DNA from 2 places in the Micromonospora sp. NPDC047644 genome. Region 2 is predicted to be linked to the other one. Evidence: riboswitches for the same ligand, from Rfam matches in the RefSeq annotation. Region 2 holds a riboswitch; the other holds the start of a gene.
What was found. Region 2 has a riboswitch for cyclic di-AMP ahead of AB0877_RS01390 (hypothetical protein). Riboswitches for the same ligand answer to the same signal wherever they lie in the genome.
Positions count from the first base shown of each region.

Region 1 (5,527 bases), on a different contig from region 2:
CGCCTTGGGCCACCACGGCGGCCACTCCGGCCGTCATCGAGTCGCCCGCGCCGCGTGGGTCGGCGGCCTCCAGCCGGGGCATCTCGACCTGGAACAGCTCCCCGTCGATGAGCGCCAACGCCGGCTGGTCGGCGCGACTCACCACCACCGTCTCGGCGCCGCCCGCGTGCAACTCGTACATGGTCCGGGTCAGCTCGTCGGTGTCGTCACTACGGGCGCGGCCGTCGCGGATCAACTCCTCGTGACTGACCTTGAGGAAGAACACCCCGCTCTCCAGCACCGAAGCGAGGTGATCGCCGGAGAGGTCGACCACCACCCGAGAACCGTTCGCGCCGAGGTCGGCGGCGAAGCGTCGGTACAGATCGGCTGGCACGAGCCACGGTTCGTTCGGCCCACTGAGGATGCTCACCGAGGCCCGCAGGCCCTCGCCGAGGGCGAGGTTGTACAGCTCGTCGATCTCGTGCCGGCTCAGCGGCTGCCCAGGCACGTCGGCGATCTCCCGCCGGGAGCCGTCGCGGCGATCGTGCACGTACCCGCCGCTGCCGGAGTCACGGACCACCACCTTGAGGTCCACGCCCTCGCTGACCAGCAGCGGCTCCAGCACCTGGCCGATCTCACCGCCGAGGGCGGCGCAGAGCACCACCTCGACTCCGAGGGAGAGCACCATCCGCGCCTGCCACACGCCCTGCCCACCCGGGTGCAGGTGCAGCTCGGGATGGTCGTTGGGCTGGTCCACCATCACCGTCAGCTGTGGGGTGGGCGCGAAGACCATCACGTGCCCACTCATCGGTCGTCGCCGTTCACGCTGGCCGCCTTCCGGCACCTTCGGGAGATTTCGCACTAACCGACCTTAATGGCGTAGGTAGTGGCAGGTTGTCGCATCGGCTCGGTCCGGCGCGGCGCTGCGGGTTCGTGGGGCGTTGCCAGCAAGACATCGGTACGGGACGATCGGGCGACCAACGACGGCGGGAGACGGTGTGCGCAGCAGCGATACCTTCAGCTACACCGTCCAGGCCCGGTGCTCACCCGCCGAGGCGGCAGCCTTGCTCAGCGACCTGACCCGACAGGGCGAGCTGCACCCGCTGATCGTCCGGGTCCGCCGGGTGCCGCCGCGGCCCGGCGCCCAGGCCAGCTACACGATCAACGACCGGTTGGCGGCCGGGCCGCTGCGCTTCCGGACCACCTACCACGCCGACGTACTGATCAATGAGGCCGACGAGATCGTCATGGTGGCCCGCCAGTGGCCGGCCACCACCGTGCGAAACCACACCCGACTACGCGCCGAGCCGGACGGTCTGACCCGCATCGACGTCGAGATCACTCTGACCGCGCCGACGCCCCTGTTCCGCTACGCGTTCCGCCAGGCCCAGGCCGCGCACCTCGCCCTCGCCACCCGGCTGGGCGCCGCCCTGGACCGCACCAACAACGCCCCACCCCCCTGACCCACCCCGCTACCGCCCCCGACGCGCCCCTGGCACCCCCCGGCGCGCCGGCGACGCCCCCCGGTGCCCGGCGCCCCCGCTGCCCGGCGTGCCCGTCGACGCCCCTGCCGCGCCGATCAGCGCCCCGGCACGCAGGCGGCGCCCCCGCTGCCGCCCCCGGTGCCCGGCGCGCCCGGGTGCGCGGCGCCCCCGGTGCCCGGCGGCCCGGGTGCGCGGCGCCCCCGGTGCCCGGCGCGCCCGTCGACGCCCCTGCCGCGTCGATCTTGCAGTTTCGGCTGTCGATATCAGTGGGGATGGGCCCTTATGTCGGTGCAGGAAGTGCAAGATCGCGAGGGCGCTGAGCGCTGGGCGCGGGACGTGCGGGCGCGCGGGCGCGCGGGGGCGCGGGGGCGCGGGGCGCTGCGTGCGGGACGGGCGGGCGCGCGGAGGTGCGGAGGTGCGGAGGTGCGGTGGTGCGGGGCGCGCGGTGGTGCGGTGGTGCGGGGCGCGCGGTGGTGCGGGGCGCGCGGTGGTGCGGGGCGTGCGGGTGTGCGGGACGCTCGGGGCGTGCGGGGCCTTGGGTGTCTCAGATCTTGGTTGGGGCGCTGGTGCGGGTCGGGCGGGTGGTGGAGCGTCGGCCCCACGGCTTGTAGGTGGACAGCACTGTCGCAATGATCATCAGGCTGGTCGACACCGCCGGCGCGATGACCAGGTCGGCGCGATCGCGGGCGGGCAGGGCGGCGCCGACCGCCCCGGCGTGACGCAGGTTCGGGGTGAGCAGGAACAGCACCAGCCCGACCATCACCGTGGTGAGCACGAGCTTGACCAGCACCCAGCGGTGGCGCAGCAGACCCCATGGGGTGAGCAGCGAACTGGCGACTCCGATCAGCCAGACCAGGACGCTCAGCGGCGCGAACAGCACCGTGCCGACGAGGGCAGTGACCGGGTAGACCACCGCCGGGTCGGCGCCCCGCTGTACGGCGATGCCGAGGGTGAGCAGCACCAGGTCGGCGCCGAGCCAGCCGAGCGACGTGACGAGGTGCAGGGTGAGCAGCGCCTTGCGGGTGGTGGGTCGGATCCGAGGCATACCGCGATGCTGCCCGCCGGCCACCGCCGGGTCGTCCGACGAGCGACGACATCAGGGGTACGCCCGCTGACGTAGCCCGGCCCCGGAGATACGCGATGCCTGTGAGCCAGCCGGCGGCTCACAGGCATCACGACGCGCGGGTCAGTAGACCGACAGGTGTACGTGGTTGGTGTGGTCGGTCGACGGGGTGCCGTGCGCCCCGCTGTACGACTTCCACCCGCTGCTGGGCAGCCAGATCTGCCTGTACCAGATCACGTAGAGCACGGCGAGCCGGTCCGCGTTGCGGATGAAGTACGCGGCCAGGTTGTTGCCGTACGTCTTGTCGCCGCCGGTGGCGTTGCCGCCGAACCCGTTCTTCTGCGCCGCGAAGTCGCAGGCCCGGCCCTTCGGGTGTTCACCCGAGCCGCTGGGGCGGTGGCACGAGACGTACCGGGTGAATCCCGCGGCCTTGGCCTGGTTGAGCGCGTGCAGGGTGCGCGGGGTGATGCAGCCGTTGGCGGGCGTGGGGTCGTTGACGCTGCACGACTCGGAGGGCCAGGAGCCGTCGGAGTTGCGCGGTGCGGCCTTCGCGTTGGCGTTGGAGGTGCCCCGGTTGGAGCCGCCGTCCGCGGTGGTCTGCGGCTTGGGGGTGGTGGCCACGGTCAGGGCCCGTTCGGCCTGATCCTTGCGCTTGGCCATCACCGCGACCTGCTTGCGTTGTTCGTTGATCTCGCCGTCCAGGGCGATCCGGGTGCGGTTGGCCTTGTCCTTGCTGTCGAGCAGGTCGCGTAGCACCCGGTCCTCGTTGGCCGCCACCGCGTCCAGCGCGGCTGCCCGGTCCATGAAGCCTTCGGGGGTGCTGCTGTTGAGCAGCGCCGACATCGCACCGAGCCGGCCGGTGCGATAGGCGACCTCGGCGATCTCGCCGACCTTGCCGTTGCGCTGGTCGATCTCGACCTCGATGGTCTTCAACTGGGTGCCGAGCTGCTTCTGCCGCTGCACCGAGGTGTCCAGGGCGCGCTTCGCGTCCAGGTAGCCCTTGCTGGCAGCTTCAAGCTGGGCCCGCAACGCCGGGGTGCCGCCCTCCTCGTCGGAGTCGGGTGCGGCGGCCCGCAGGCCGGTCGGGGGAGCGGCCGAGGCGGTGCCGGCCGGGAGCGCGACGCCGAGGGCGAACATCGCGACGATCAGGGCCGCCAGTCGGGCGGCGGGTGGTCGTGCTGGTGCCACTGCGCATGTCCTTCCGTCAGCCGCCGACCGGGTTAGCTGACGGGTTCGGGACGGAAGATCCCTACCGCTGACGCGGATGCACCCCAGGAACGTGGTTCCCCGGTTCGCCCGGTTGGGCGATTAGGCGGCGACCGCCACCGGCGCCGGGAGGCGCCTTCTGGTGGAGGCCGGGACCGAGCCTACCGGTGCGGGTGGGACCGCTGCAGCCAATGTGACGGACGGTGCGTGCGTCACCACGGAAAACTGCGAACCGGTCACCATTCGATGGAGCCGCAGGCCCCGGAGGCGGCGCCGGGCTCGATCTGCAACGTCGCGTGCTCGATGCGGAAGTCGTCGTGCAGGGCCGTGCGTGCCGCGGTGAGCACCGCGCCGACCTCCGCGCCCGGTGCCATGGTCAGGTGGGCGGAGGCCACCTCCATGCCCGAGGTGAGCGTCCAGACGTGCAGGTCGTGCACCTCGACGACCCCGGGGACGGCGGCGAGCCGGTCGTGCACGGCGGTCACCTGGAGGTGCTCCGGGGCGGCCTGCACCAGGATGCGGATGGCGGCGCGGGCCAGCCGCCAGGTGCGCGGCAGGATGAACACGCCGATGGCGACCGCGACCAGGGGGTCGGCCCACCACCAGTCGGTGACGGTGATCAGCAGCGCCGCGCCGATGACGCCGACCGAGCCGAGCAGGTCACCGAGCACTTCCAGGTAGGCGCCCTGGAGGTTGATGCTCTCCCGGGCCCCGGCTCGCAGCAGCGCGAAGGCGGCGATGTTCGCCAGCAGGCCGAGTACGGCAACCGCGAGCATCGGGCCGGCGATGACCTGGTGCGGGTCACCGAAGCGGCGGATCGCCTCGATCACCACGTAGATCGCGACGCCGGAGAGCAGGACGGCGTTGGCCAGCGCGGCGAGCACCTCGAGCCGGTAGAGCCCGAAGGTGCGCTGCGGGTCACCGGTGGCCCGTCGGGTCGCCGTGATGGCGGCGAGCGCCATCCCGATGCCGAGCACGTCGGTGAACATGTGCCCGGCGTCGGAGAGCAGGGCGAGCGAGCCGGTGTGCAGTGCGACCACCGCTTCGACCACCATCAGGGTGGCCAGCAACCCGAACGCCGCCCAGAGGCGACCCCGGTGCTGGTGTGCGGCATTGGCGACGGACCCATGGTGGTGGTCATGCCCTGCGCCCACGAGAACCACCTTCCGCCGCTGGTCGGGACCCGGTCAAATGTATGCTCACATCGCTATGTGTGCAAGTGTACGGGTGGAGCGTTCCGCCGGTGGCAGTCCGCACACGTCAGCCGTTCGGGTCGATGGTGGTGAGCCGCTGGGTGGCCCGGGAGAGCGCCACGTACAGGGTGCGTACCCCGGCGCCCGGATCGGCCCGGATCTCGCTCGGGGCGACCAGCACGACCCCGTCGTACTCCATGCCCTTGGCTTCCAGGCTGGTGACCACCTGCAACCTGGGCGCGCCGAGAGCGCCCAGCCAACCGGCCACCTCGTCGCGGCGGGGGACCGGCGTGATCACACCGACCGTGCCCTCCACCTCGGCCAGCAGGCCGGCGGCGGCCTCCACTGTCGCGGTCTCCAACCCCGTCGCGGGCACCACCAGCTCCACCGGCTCGACCCCGGTGGAGCGGACGGCGGTCGGCAGCGGCAGGTCCGGGTAGAGCCGCCGGATCTCTGCCGCCGCCACCGCGAAGATCTCCGCCGAGTTGCGGTAGTTGGTGGTGAGCGTGAAGTCGTGTCGCTTGCGCCGGCCCAGCGCCTGGTCGCGGGCCCGGGTCAGCTCCTCCGGATCGCCGGTCCACGCGGTCTGCGCGGGGTCGCCC
Region 1 is NZ_JBEYSY010000007.1:308,116-313,642, reverse strand. Features, by position in the region: gene AB0877_RS14275 (PfkB family carbohydrate kinase) at 1-787, opposite strand, end outside; gene AB0877_RS14270 (SRPBCC family protein) at 978-1,442, shown strand; gene AB0877_RS14265 (hypothetical protein) at 2,008-2,508, opposite strand; gene AB0877_RS14260 (hypothetical protein) at 2,650-3,663, opposite strand; cyclic di-AMP (ydaO/yuaA leader) riboswitch at 3,720-3,851, opposite strand; gene AB0877_RS14255 (cation diffusion facilitator family transporter) at 3,969-4,886, opposite strand; gene AB0877_RS14250 (AAA family ATPase) at 4,993-5,527, opposite strand, start outside.
Region 1: another riboswitch for cyclic di-AMP. It lies ahead of AB0877_RS14260 (hypothetical protein); the one in region 2 lies ahead of AB0877_RS01390 (hypothetical protein).

Region 2 (5,527 bases):
AGCAAGGACCAGCTGCTCGCGCGGCTCCGCCGCGTCGAGGGGCAGGTCCGCGGCATCGAAAAGATGGTCGACGACGACCGGTACTGCATCGACGTGCTGACCCAGATCTCCGCCATCCAGGCCGCCCTCGACAAGGTGGCCCTCGGGCTGCTCGACGGGCACGCCCGGCACTGCCTGCACGAGGGTGCCGCCGAGGGTCGGGCCGACGAGATGGCCACCGAGATGATGGCGGCGGTCGGCCGGCTCATGAAGCGCGGCTGACCGCGCTCAGTCCGGCGCGGGATCGAGACGGACCCGGCGCAGCAACTGCGCGTTGAGCGCCACCACGATCGTCGACGCCGACATCAGCACCGCGGCCACCGCCGGGCTCAGCGCCACACCCGCCCAGGCCAGCGCCCCGGCGGCCAGCGGCAGCGCCACCACGTTGTAGCCGGCCGCCCAGGCCAGGTTCTGCCGCATCTTCCGGTACGACGCCCGCGACAGCCGGACCACGGCCTCCACCCCACGCGGGTCCGAGGATGCCAGCACCACCCCGGCGGACTCGATGGCCACATCGGTGCCCGCGCCGATCGCGATGCCCACGTCCGCCCGGGCCAGCGCCGGCGCGTCGTTCACCCCGTCACCGACCATCACCACCACCAACCCCCGCCGCTGGAGCTCGGCCACCCGATCGTCCTTCTCGGCCGGCAGCACCTCGGCGAAGACCTCGTCGACGCCGGGCCGGAAGCCGAGGTCGGCGGCGACCGCCTCGGCCACCGGCCGGGCGTCACCGGTGATCATGGCGATGGTCCGGACACCCTCGGCACGCAACTCGTCGACAGCGCGCCGGGCCTCCGGACGCACCTCGTCGGTCAGCGCGAACGCGCCGAGCACGGCGTCGGGCAGCCGCACCAGGTGCAACACCGCGGCACCCCGCGCCGACCACCGCCCGGTCGCGGCCTCCAGCTCCGCCGGGAGCGAAAGGCCCAGCTCACGCAGCAACGCCGGCCCGCCCACCGCGTACTCCGTACCGTCGATTGTCGCCTTCACACCGCGGCCCGGCAGCGACCGGAACCCGGCTGCCCGGGCCGGGCCGGCGCGGCCGGCCGCCGCCACTATCGCCCGGGCCAACGGATGTTCGCTCTCCGACTCGACACCGGCCGCGATCCGCAGCACCTCGTCGCGCTCGACGCCGGACGCCGTCGCCAGGTCGGTCACCCCGTGCTCGCCCCGGGTCAGCGTGCCGGTCTTGTCGAAGAGCACCGCGCCGACGGTCCGCATCCGCTCCAGGGCCAGCCGGTCCTTGACCAGGATCCCGGACCGCGCGGCGAGCGCGGTGGAGAGCGCGACGACCAGCGGGATGGCGAGACCCAGCGCGTGCGGGCAGGCGATCACCAGGACGGTGACCGCGCGGACCACCGCCTCGTCGGGCTGACCGAGCGCGGTCCAGACCAGCACGGTCAGCACGGCGGTGCCGGTGGCCAGGTAGAACAGCGCGGCGGCGAACCGGTCGGCCAACAGTTCGGCCCGTCCACCGGAGGCCTGGGCCTGGGCGACCATCCGCTGGATGCCGGCGAGCGCGGTCTGCTCACCCACCGCCTCGACGCGCACCCGGATAGCCGAGTCGGTGGCGACGGTGCCGGCCACCACCCGGTCGCCGGTCGACCGGGCGACCGGCCGCGACTCCCCGGTGATCATCGACTCGTCCAGCTCGGCGTCGCCCTCGACGACCCGGCCGTCCGCCGGCACCCGACCTCCCGGCCGGACCAGCACCACGTCGCCGATCCGCAGTCCGGTCACCGGCACGGCCTCGACCCGGCCCTCCGCCGTCACCCGTTCGGCCTCGTCCGGCAACAGCGCGGCCAGCGCCGCCAGCGCTCCCCGGGCCTGCCCGATGGCCTTCATCTCCTGCCAGTGCCCGAGCAGCATGATGGTGACCAGCGCGGCCAACTCCCACCAGAAGTCCAGGTCGAAGACGCCGACGCTGGTCGCCAGGGACGCGGCGTACGCGACGGTGATCGCCATCGCGACCAGCAGCATCATCCCGGGCGCCCGGTCCCGGACCTCCCGAACCGCACCGACCAGGAACGGCCAACCGCCCCACCAGAACACCACCGAGCCGAGCACCGGGCCCACCCAGGCCCGAGCGGGGACGACGTCCCCGCTCAGGCCCAGCCGACCCGACACGAGATGACTCGTCAGCACCACCGGGACGGTCAACACCAGGCACACCCAGAACCGACGGCGGAACATCGCCGGATCGTGCCCGGCGTGCTTGTCGTGCACGGGGCGCTCGTCGTGCCCGTGCTTGTCGTGCGGCACGGATCTGGTGGGTTGCGGGTGGCCGGGGTCCGGCGGTGGTGCAGCGGGCATGGCTCCAACATGCCGGCCCGGCGAGCGCCACGCGGCCGGATCGGCCACCCGACACCCGACACGACCCGCGACCCCCAGGTGGGCTGGCTAGCATCTCCCCGATGGCCCTCCGTATGCCGCTGCACAGTCGGGTACCAGCGCCGCTTCGACGTGGCGTCGCCCCCGGCCCAGCACTGACCGTCCGTGATCAAGGGGTCGTCAGGCAGCGATCCGCCCCGCCGTCCGCCGCGTTTCCGCCGAAACGGTGAACCGCCCGGCCCGCTGACCCGTACCCCGCACCGGATCGTTGGGAGTCCCACCTTGGCCGCCAACCACACACACTCCGCTCCGTCCGCCCCACCGAGGGTGCGACGGATCCTCGTCGTGACTGTGGTGCCCCTCTTCGTCGCCACCGTGCTGGCCGCGGCGCTGCTCTGGCCGCGCGGCGGATCGCCGCAGACCGATGGTGGCGCGGACGTGCCGCGCTACCCCGGCACCGTCACCCGGGTGGTGAGCGAGCCGTGCCCGCCGGTGCCGTCGGTCCCCGAGGGGACCCCGAGGGTCGGCGACGGGCGGTGCGGCACTGTCGACGTCCGGGTGGACGACGGGCCGACCGCCGGCCAGCAGGTACGGACTCCGGTGCCGGACGGGCCGGGCGCGCCCCGGGTCGAGGTCGGCGACGAGGTCGTCCTGGTCGAGCTGGCCGACCCGGTCGACCCCACCACCAGCAACTGGAACATCGCCGAGCACCAACGCGGCACCCCGATGGTGTGGCTGGCGGTGATCTTCGCGGCCGCGATCGTCGCGTTCGGTCGGTGGCGAGGTCTGGCCGCGCTCGCCGGGCTGGCCGCCAGCTTCGCCATCCTGCTCACCTTCGTGCTGCCGGGCATCAGCGCCGGCAGGTCGCCGCTGCTGGTGGCGGTGGTCGGCGCGGCTCTGATCATGTTCGTGGTGCTCTACCTGACCCACGGGGTCACCGCACAGACCTCGGTAGCGGTGCTCGGCACCCTGGGCAGCCTGGTTCTGACCGGCGTGCTCGCCACCATCGCCACGGCCGCGACCCATCTCACCGGCTTCGGCAGCGAGGACGCCACCACACTGTCGATGTTCCAGGGCGACGTGGACCTGCACGGTCTGCTGCTGGCCGGAATCATCATCGGGTCCCTCGGGGTGCTCGACGACGTGACGGTCACCCAGGCGGCCACCGTCACCGAACTGGCGAACGCCAACCCCGGGCTGACCCGGTTGCAGCTCTACCGCGCCGCCACCCGGGTCGGCCGCGCGCACATCGCCTCCACTGTCAACACCATCGTGCTGGCGTACGCGGGCGCGTCACTGCCCCTGCTGCTCCTGCTCACCGCCGACGCGCGGCCGATCGGGCAGATCCTGACCAGTGAGTTCCTGGCGCAGGAGATCGTCCGCAGCGCGGTCGCCACCCTCGGTCTGATCGCCGCCGTGCCGCTGACCACCGGGCTGGCCGCGGTGGTCACCGCCGCCGGGCGCACCGACACCTCAGCGTCCACCGACGCTCCCACGTCCCGACCCCAACCGGATCGCAGCGAGGCCCTGGCCGCACTCAGCTCCCCGCGAACGGCCGACTCCGACGAGCCGGACCGGACGCGGACCGCACCCCCACCCGAGGCCACCGACCGGTGGCCGAAGTCGAACAGGAGCACGGATACGGCATGGTGACACTCCTCAGCGTGACCAGATCGGGCATCCACCCTGAGAACCCCGTCATTGGTCACTCAACGCTATGGCGAAATGACGCTTTTGGTCGGCATCCAGGCGTAGCTCAGCCGGTCGACTCTCGGGTAACCTCGCTGCCGGTTACCGATGAAGGCGCGAAGCGGCGCCTGCGGTGCCACCGCCCAATCGCCAACCGGCGAGCCGGGGACCCAGGTACCTGGGGTGAATCCGCATCAGCGGTAGGGGCCGCTTCCGCCCCGAACCCGTCAGCTAACCCGGTCGGCGGTCGACGGAAGGGAACATTGTGACGGCACCCCTACGCCGCTGGTTGACCCCCGTGGTGGCCGTGATCGCCGCACTGACCGTGTTCGCCGGGCCGTTCCCGGCGCATGCCGCCCCGACGAACCCCACACCGTCCGGGCACGAGGAGGACGGCGAGCCCAAGCTGCTCAACGACGTCATCGAGCAGGCCAACCGTGACTACTCCGCCGCGAAGTCCAAGCTGGACAAATCCAAGAAGCGGCAGAGCGAGTTGGCGGCGGAGGTCAACCGGGCCAAGGCCGACCTGGACGCGTTGGCCCCGCAGGTCGGGCAGATCGCCGCCCAGGCGTACCGGACCGGCCGGATCGGCGCGGTCGCGATGCTGCTGGAGAGCGAAGCGCCCGACTCGTTCGTCCAGCGCGCCGGGATGCTCGACGAGATGAACATGGTCAACGAGAAGAAGCTCTCCGAGGTCAACGAGGTGAAGGCCCGCGCCGAGCAGGCCAAGTTGGCGCTCGACACCGAGGTCCGCGAGCAGCAGAAGCAGACCGCTCTGATGGCGAAGCGCAAGAGCGAGGCCGACAAGGCGCTCTCCCTCGTCGGCGGCAAGGGATTCACCGGCGGCCTGGTGGATGCCACCTCCAAGGTCGCGAAGATCGGCCCGGGTCGCACCGCCGACGGTGACTGGAAGTCCCAGTCGTGCAGCGAGAAGGACCCCACCACGTCCGGCTGCGTCACGCCGCGCACGCTGCACGCGTACAAGGAGGTCAAGGCGGCCGGCTTCAACCGGTTCGTCGGCTGTTACCGCCCCGGCGGGCCGTGGGAGCACCCGAAGGGCCGCGCCTGCGACTGGTCGCTACAGAAGAGCGGGTTCTCCCCGTGGCACAACAACGACACCCGCATGTATGGCAACAACGTCGCCGCGTTCCTCATCCGTAACGCCGACCGGCTCGGCATCTACTACGTGATCTGGAACCGGCAGATCTGGTTCCCGGCCACCGGCTGGAGTTCGTACAGCGGGCCGTCGAACCACACCGACCACGTGCACATGTCGCTGCTCTGACCCGCACGATTTCGTCGAGGGCCGTTCCGCGTGACGCGGAGCGGCCCTCGTCGCGTCAGACGATGGCGGGCGCGGCCGGGTCGGTCGAGGCCGGTGTCGTCGACGTCGCGAAGCCGGCCGGCACGGCGGCCACCGGACGTACCGCTCCGGCCGCCAGCCGGTAGGACACGCCCACCACCGCGC
Region 2 is NZ_JBEYSY010000001.1:295,185-300,711, forward strand. Features, by position in the region: gene AB0877_RS01375 (metal-sensitive transcriptional regulator) at 1-261, shown strand, start outside; gene AB0877_RS01380 (copper-translocating P-type ATPase) at 268-2,232, opposite strand; gene AB0877_RS01385 (YibE/F family protein) at 2,653-4,023, shown strand; cyclic di-AMP (ydaO/yuaA leader) riboswitch at 4,190-4,320, shown strand; gene AB0877_RS01390 (hypothetical protein) at 4,325-5,344, shown strand; gene AB0877_RS01395 (carbonic anhydrase) at 5,400-5,527, opposite strand, start outside.